Regions from separate parts of the Serratia sp. UGAL515B_01 genome, predicted to be linked through region 1. Evidence: riboswitches for the same ligand, from Rfam matches in the RefSeq annotation. Region 1 holds a riboswitch; the other holds the start of a gene.
The links. A riboswitch is a leader RNA that binds a small molecule or an ion and turns the genes downstream of it on or off. The one in region 1 is predicted to bind thiamine pyrophosphate.
Positions count from the first base shown of each region.

Region 2: linked by a shared signal. The riboswitch ahead of thiC (phosphomethylpyrimidine synthase ThiC) and the one ahead of thiB (thiamine ABC transporter substrate binding subunit) in region 1 are both predicted to bind thiamine pyrophosphate.

Region 1 covers NZ_CP109901.1:594,138-598,286, forward strand. Annotated here, with positions in the region: partial or broken gene thiP (thiamine/thiamine pyrophosphate ABC transporter permease ThiP) at 1-1,187, opposite strand, end outside; gene thiB (thiamine ABC transporter substrate binding subunit) at 1,163-2,149, opposite strand; TPP riboswitch at 2,207-2,336, opposite strand; gene sgrR (HTH-type transcriptional regulator SgrR) at 2,374-4,035, opposite strand; gene OK023_RS02885 (hypothetical protein) at 4,078-4,149, opposite strand, start outside.
Region 2 covers NZ_CP109901.1:28,280-32,428, forward strand. Annotated here, with positions in the region: gene thiE (thiamine phosphate synthase) at 1-303, opposite strand, end outside; gene thiC (phosphomethylpyrimidine synthase ThiC) at 296-2,239, opposite strand; TPP riboswitch at 2,354-2,476, opposite strand; gene rsd (sigma D regulator) at 2,572-3,087, opposite strand; gene nudC (NAD(+) diphosphatase) at 3,184-3,951, shown strand; gene hemE (uroporphyrinogen decarboxylase) at 3,988-4,149, shown strand, end outside.

The sequences.
Region 1 (4,149 bases):
GTCGTTCAACAGTAGGAAAAAACCGGTTGCTAGCACGATACCTGGCATCGCCAGGATCACCATGCCACTTAGTTCCAGCGTTTGCCCACAGGTAATTTTTTGTCGCAGTTTCAGCTCTCGGCTACTCCACAGTAGCATCATGGTTAACAGGATACACAGCAAGCCAGCGCAGAGCGCAATACGCAGTGAGGTTAAGAGGGCTTGCCACAGTACCGGTTGTTGTAGCACGGTAACGAAGGTCTGATTAGCACCATCAACAATGACGGCCAGCAAGGGAGGAAGCATTAACAAGAGTGTGGCTGCTATTAACAACGTGTCACAGCTACGTTGCCAGACGTTGTCTTCCGGATTGCGCCAGCGTTGGTCGTGGGTATGGCCTACAGGGAGTACTTGGCTCAACCGTTGGCTAATGACTACCAGTCCCAGGCAGCACCCCAGTTGGATCAACGCCAGTAGTGCCCCTCGGCTGAGATCGTAGTCGTAACTCAATGCCTGATAGATAGCCAGTTCGATGGTTGTTGCTTGTGGCCCCCCCCCAGCGAAAGCACGGTAGCGAAACTGGCAAAACAGAGCATGAAAATCAATGCGCTACTGGGCAGGATCTGGCGGCGTAGTGCTGGCCAGTCCAGAAAACGAAACTGTTGCCAGTCGTTCATTCCCAATTGTGCCGCCAATTGGCGTTGTTCAGTAGGAATGTTCTCCAGCGTTTGTAACAGCAAACGTGTGGCCAGCGGTAGGTTAAAGAATAAATGGGCCAGTAGAATACCTTGCAGACCATAAGGAGAGAAACTGTAGTTAACGCCTAACCAACCGCAGATCGTTGCTAACCAGCCTTGTCTACCATAGACGCTCAGTATGCCAAATACTGCCACTAGAACAGGGAGCACCAACGTCATGGCACACAGGCGCAACAGCAGATCGCGGCCAGGAAAGCGCCGACGATAAAGGGCACGGGCCAGCCAGATAGCGGGGATAACCGAAATCAAGGCGGACAGTAACGCCTGCCAAAAGGTAAATCGTACTACGTGCCACAGGTAAGCATCTTGCCATAGACTACGCCAGTCACTGCCCGGTGCATGTCGCCACAGTGACCCGATTGCTGCCAGAGCAACAATCCCGATCAATGTCGCGGCAATCAGCCCTGGCCATAACCAGCAAGGGATCAGTGGCTGACGGCGGTTTGCCATGCACGTATCCAGTTGTTGCGTTGCTGTGCGACTTCTTCTGCGCTGAATTCCAACGCCTTCTGTGGCTGTGTCATCTGTTCAAAACCGGCAGGTAGTTGCGTGTTGATGACGGGATACATCCAGCTACCGGTAGGAATGGTATTCTGGAAAGCCGGTGAAACTATAAACTCCATAAAACGTTCAGCCAGTTCCGGCTGCTTGCTGGCTTTCAACTTTCCTGCCACTTCAATTTGCAGGTAATGTCCTTCACTGAAATTTGCCGATCTATAGTTATCTTTTTTCTCTTCTATCAGGTGGTAGGCGGGGGAGGTGGTATAGCTCAGCACCATGTCGCCTTCGCCTTTCAGAAACAGGTTGTAAGCTTCACTCCATCCTTTAGTCACGGTAACCGTTTTTTTCGCCAGTTTTTGCCAGGCTTGAGGCGCTTCATCACCATACACTTTTTGTACCCAGAGCAGCAGGCCAAGCCCGGGCGTACTGGTTCGCGGGTCTTGGTAGATGATCTTCCAAGGTTGGTCGCTACTGACCAGCTCTTTTAGGCTTTTAGGTGGGTTTTTCAGCTTGTCTTGGTTATAGACAAAGGCAAAGTATCCATAATCAAAAGGTACAAAAGTTTTGTTTTGCCAGCCGCTAGGTATGTTGAGTTTGTTGGTATCGACATTACTGGTAGCGAACAAATCGGTTTGTTGTGCGGCATGCAACAGGTTATTGTCTAGCCCAAGAACTACGTCGGCAGGACTGTTCTTACCTTCCATACGCAGGCGATTGAGTAACGAAACGCCGTCTTCCAAGGCAACGAATTTCAGTTCGCAGTTGCATTCAGCCTCAAAGGCTTTTTTCACCGCGGCACCGGGCCCCCATTCGGCGGCGAAGGCATCATAGGTATAGACCGTCAGCGTTTGCTTTGCCAGCGCTGGCATTGCCGCGAGCAGTAATAGGTAGGGTAGGTATTTTTTGACCACTTTGCACTCCTGAAAAGTAAGGGGCAAAGGTATCTGAAGGCATTGGTAAAAGACATTTAACCCGCCATGCTCAAATCCCTCCGCCGGTATTGACCGGATCAGGTTCGACGGGTGTGTTCTCAGCGGAAAAATACGGCTTGTTTGCCCTATACCAACAGTGTTGTGTTCCGCACCCCGTTGAGACGCTGGCATTATAAAGATTAACTGGCTCTGGTGAAAGGCGATTATGTTTCCGGTGGCGCAAACCAGGCAGATTTAAAATCAAACCAACCGAGGGTGTTCATCCTAACTCCACGCATACTGCGTTGGCCGTGTAGTTGCAGCCAGTGGTGAAACAAGGGATGTAGCTGGTGGCTGCTGACCAGACGCTGACAAAATTCCGCCATTGGCAGGCAGTTCTTGCGCCACAGTGCGGCATCCCGGGTAATATCTTCACTCAGACAGTGTTGGATTAGCGGTAATTCATACAATGTGGCAAACAGTGAAAACTCCAATGGCAGAGTAAAATTGGCGCTACCAAGCCACAGATCGCTTTCTGCACCGCCTTTATGCCAGGTGTCGTAGCTGACGATTTGTACATTAAGTTTGATATCATGCTCGACCAGAAGCGCCGCCATGGCTTGCTGAATGGCATGAAACTCAGAATGCTCGCTGTAGAACGTCAGTGTCAACGCACTCAATCCTGCGGGTTTGGGTTGCAGCCCTAACGCACGATTATGTAACCAGCGAGGCAGAATTCCATAAGCCGGTGCCCAGTAACGCTGATACAACGGGCCAGCGTGACTCAGTAGTGCGATTGGATTGATCAGCTCGCATAGCCAACGGCGGATCTCAGGGGCTGCGGCCAGCATTGAGCGCTGGTCAAACAGCAGGAAGTAGCAACCTTCCTCCAAGCGGCTTTCCAATTCATTATTGCCCGTATCATCCCCTTGCAATTGTACGCCGCAGTGTACTAATGCTTCACTCACTTCCGGTAAGACCCAGATATTGACTTCGTCGATCAGCGCGCGATAGCCAAAATAGTCATCAAAGGCGTGGATTTTCATCTGGCTTTGATGATTGCGTATGACACGATAAGGGCCTGTACCGATCGGATGGCGGGCAAAATCTGGCAGGCTTTGCCATTCACGCGGCAGGATCATGGCATGCACGCTGGCTAACAGCCAAGGAAGCCAATAATCAGGTGTGTGTAAATGCACATCGATAACATGGGGCGTTGGCGAAACAATCTGGCTTATATGGGAAAACAGAGATTGTGGCTTCAGGCGACTCAACGAATAGATAACATCCTCCATTTCCAATTCACGGCCGTGATGAAAATGGATTGCCGGGCGAAGATAAAAGCGCCAATGGAGCGGAGTAATCGTTTGCCAGTGGTGTGATAAATCTGATGTTAGTTCCCCATTTTCCTCATTTACGCGCGTCAAACCGTTAAATATCTGCCTCGCCAGGTGCGTTTCTGAACGGCGTAGTGCCGAACCGGGTAACAGGTTGTAAAGCTGGCGATAGTAAAGAACACGAAGGATATGCTTACCCAGCCGAAAACTGCGCCCTAACTGCGAAAGCAACATCTGGCGTACTGCATTTTTATCCCCGACCAGTTGAACAAGCTGGTCAATGTGATCCTGCTCCAGTAACTCTTCGGCCCACTGTTGTCGCAGAGCCAGACCCGTGTAGTGGAATTTTAGCAGCGAACGCTTCCCGCGTCCTGACTCACTCTGCCAGGTCAGCCAGCCTGCCTGCTGCATGGTCCCTAGAAGAGAACGCATATGGCGACGTGAACAACTGAGCACTTCTGCCAATTCCTGCAGTGTGGTTTCGGTTGGTAAGCCTTGGCAGTACTGCCATAGGCGAATAAATTGCTGTTGTAAGCGCGATGTGGGCATAAAAGAGGAACTCTCAGGCATAATTCGTCAATTTATCTTTCCTTATATTACGCAGATAATTCTTGCAGTTGAAACAGTGCAAAGGCATTCCCTCATTTTTAAAGCTGCGGCGTT
Region 2 (4,149 bases), 570 kb from region 1:
GTGGATTGCAGCCAGATCGGCAGTATCCAAATCCTCCTGCCCCAGATGTACGCCATAGGCATCATGCTTGATCGCCAACCGCCAGTAATCGTTGATAAACAATCTAGCTTGGTAACGTTTGCCAAGAGCGATGGCGGCAGCAACATCAGCCTCTACCTGTTCGTCTGTCTTATCCTTGATGCGTAACTGGATGGTCGTAACGCCAGCATCCAACAGACGGACGATCCACTCAATACTCTCAACTACTGGGTATAGGCCCAGCCTGTGTGGCGTAGTGGGGAAGGGAGGGGTGATTTTAATCATTATTAGTCTCCTCCTGGAGATTGGACGCACTGTGGTAAAGCTCGCTGCCCCGCGAGCGGAACTCAACAGACATTTTTTCCATCCCGCTTAACTGGACTTCCGCTGTTTCTGCCGCTGTCTGGGTAGCTGCATAGTCACGGACTTCCTGTGAAATTTTCATTGAACAGAATTTTGGCCCGCACATTGAGCAGAAATGAGCAATCTTGCCTGATTCTTGCGGCAATGTTTCATCGTGGTAAGCGCGTGCGGTTAGAGGGTCCAACGCCAGGTTGAACTGATCTTCCCAGCGGAATTCAAATCGTGCCTTTGACATGGCGTTATCACGGATCTGTGCCCCTGGGTGGCCCTTTGCCAGATCGGCAGCATGAGCAGCGATTTTGTAGGCGATAAGTCCCTGTTTCACATCTTCTTTGTTCGGCAAACCCAAGTGTTCTTTCGGCGTCACGTAGCACAGCATTGCACAACCGAACCAGCCGATCATCGCGGCACCAATGCCAGAAGTGAAATGGTCGTAACCCGGTGCAATATCGGTAGTCAAGGGGCCCAGCGTATAGAATGGCGCTTCGTGGCAATGCTCCAGTTCTTCGGTCATATTGCGGCGGATCATATGCATGGGGATATGTCCTGGGCCTTCGATCATGACCTGTACATCGTATTCCCAGGCTATTTGAGTCAATTCGCCTAAAGTATGTAATTCGGCAAACTGTGCTTCATCATTGGCGTCCTGAATTGAGCCTGGGCGCAGACCATCGCCGAGCGACAGCGCAACATCGTAAGCGGCGCAAATTTCGCAGATCTCGCGGAAGTGTTGATAGAGGAAATTTTCCTGATGATGGGATAGGCACCATTTGGCCATAATTGAACCGCCGCGTGACACGATACCGGTCAAACGCTTGGCGGTCATTGGCACATAACGCAGTAGTACCCCTGCATGGATAGTGAAGTAATCCACGCCTTGCTCGGCCTGTTCTAACAGCGTATCGCGGAACATTTCCCAAGTCAGGTTTTCTGCTACACCGTTCACTTTTTCCAGCGCCTGATAGATGGGAACTGTGCCAATCGGCACCGGGCTGTTACGCAGGATCCATTCGCGCGTTTCATGGATATAGCGGCCAGTGGAGAGGTCCATCACGGTGTCAGCGCCCCAGCGAGTCGACCATACCAGCTTTTCCACTTCTTCTTCGATTGAGGAACTCACCGCTGAGTTACCGATATTGGCATTCACCTTGACCAGGAAATTACGGCCAATAATCATCGGCTCAGATTCTGGGTGGTTAATATTGGCAGGAATGATGGCACGACCAGCAGCCACTTCCTGGCGTACAAACTCCGGCGTGATATTTTCCGGAAGGTTAGCTCCCCAATTTTGGCCAGGGTGTTGTTGGCGTAACACCTTGCTGCGAATGCGTTCACGCCCCATATTTTCGCGGATGGCGATGAACTCCATCTCTGGCGTAATAATACCGGCACGTGCGTAGTGCAGCTGCGTTACGCATTTACCCACCAGTGCTTTGCGTGGTAGCGGCAGGTTTTCAAAACGCAGATGATCCAATCCTTCATCCGCCAGCCGCTGTTGAGTGAAACCAGAGCTAACGCCGGTTAACGTTTGTGTATCCGCACGCTCAGCGATCCAGCCCGCGCGTATTTTTTTCAGGCCATGGTGAACATCCAGAGTCTGTTGCGGATCGCCATAAGGACCAGAGGTATCGTATACCTGAATGGCTTCATTCTGTTCGTACAGTGGATAGTCTTTACTGCCACCAATCAGCGTTGGGCTAAGCTGAATTTCCCGCATTGGGACCTGTATGTCGCTTCGCGATCCTGCAAGATAAATACGACGAGAATTGGGGGATGTCACACCTTGCAGAGAGGCAATGAAAGACTGCGCATCATCGCGCTGTTCTTTACGGGAACGGGTTTTTTTCACAGTAGACATAGCAAATTCCTATCAGTGTGGTGATGTTCGGAAAATTGCTTGTCTGGAGCTCGGAGGGAGTAATGGTGTTGGCCGGTGAGGCAGAGGGCCCTTTGGTGGGCATTGCACCTATGGCGATAAATTACTCTTGTTCCCTTCGCGGGTATTAACCCGATCAGGTTCCGCGGATCCCGAATTAACGGTCTCAGCCTGGCCGATTTAATGGAAAATCAACGCTAGGCACTCCGACAAGAGCACTCAGTATAGAAGGGAGAATAAAAACTACAAGCTTGCCCTTCATCTTTCACACTGCAGTTGTGCTGCAGTGCAAAAGATATTGGGCAAAGTGTAAATCAGGCAGGATGTTGCGCCGTTCCTGTATTAGTTGCGTCGGGATTTCCCTGTTGCCAGGTTTCTGCAGCGAGCTGAATTAACTGATCTTCCAATGCAAAACGTGAAGCCAGCGCTTCGCCGACATTCGACAATGCTTGATTGAGTTCTTGCAACACATTCTGATCGAGTTCGATTTCGCTAAAGCGATCGTGAAATTCCATCACGCTTTCAGTATTGGCTTGTAACTTGGGGTAAAACTTGGTGGCCAGTGCCATTTTGGGGCTGGCAGAACCTTCTACTTGTTTGATAATTTTGCCATAGATGTGAAAATGCCCGGCAGAAAGATAATCCACCAGATGATAGCAAAAGTTATCGAGCGCTTTTTCATTCAGCGGTTTATGCTTTTCTTTGTTGGGTTTTATGCCGGCTAAGGTGCAATAGGCGATCAGCAACTGTTTACGTGCTTGTAGCCATTGATCGACTAATTCGTTACTGCCACCAACGCGTTGAGTCAGGCTTTCCAGTCGGTTGAGCATAGTTGACTCCGTAGTAATAGAAAGACACGGTAAGTTATTAAAATGTAACAAGCCCATCTCTAGATTGCCAGTGAAGCAGAGGTTGTGCAACAACATATGGAACTTGCGTTAACGGGTAATGAAAATGGCTGGTGGATCATCAGCCATGAAAGCAAAATTTGGTTACCAAATGGTGAACTTCCGTTTGGTTCTTCCGCATCATTTTCACTCCAGGGCCAATTGACACGCCAGATTGGCGAATGGGAAGGCGCAACCGTTTGGTTGATACGCAAGTTAATGCCGAGTGATATGGGCTCGGTGAGACAATTGCTCGATCTTGATCGCGGCCTTTTCCAACTGGCCGGGCGCGGTGTGCAATTGGCAGATTTTTATCGTTCGCATAAGTTCTGTGGTTATTGCGGACACGAAATGCATCTTAGCCGTACCGAGAGTGCCTGCCTGTGTAATCACTGTCGTGAACGTTACTACCCGCAGATTGCGCCCTGCGTGATTGTCGCTATTCGTCGTCAGGATGAGATCCTGCTGGCTCAACACGTTCGCCATCGTGGAGGCATACATACGGTACTGGCAGGGTTTGTGGAGGTTGGCGAAACGCTGGAACAAGCTGTGGCGCGTGAAGTCATGGAAGAGAGCAATATTGCTATCACCAATCTGCGTTACGTGACTTCCCAGCCTTGGCCGTTCCCGCATTCATTGATGATGGCATTCATGGCCGATTATCACAGCGGAGAAGTGCGTCACGATCCGAAAGAGTTACTTAATGCGGGTTGGTATCGTTATGATCAACTACCGATGTTACCGCCGCCAGGTACCGTGGCGCGTCGTCTGATAGAGGACACGGTGGCGCTGTGCCGGGCAGAATAAGGTACAATGGCGGCAGATTATCAAGGGAGCCCAATAATGAATGAGTTGAAGAACGATCGCTACCTGCGTGCCTTACTGCGCCAGCCGGTGGATATTACCCCTGTATGGATGATGCGCCAGGCCGGTCGTTACTTGCCGGAGTATAAGGCTACCCGTGCGCAGGCCGGTGATTTTATGTCATTGTGCAAAAATGCCGAG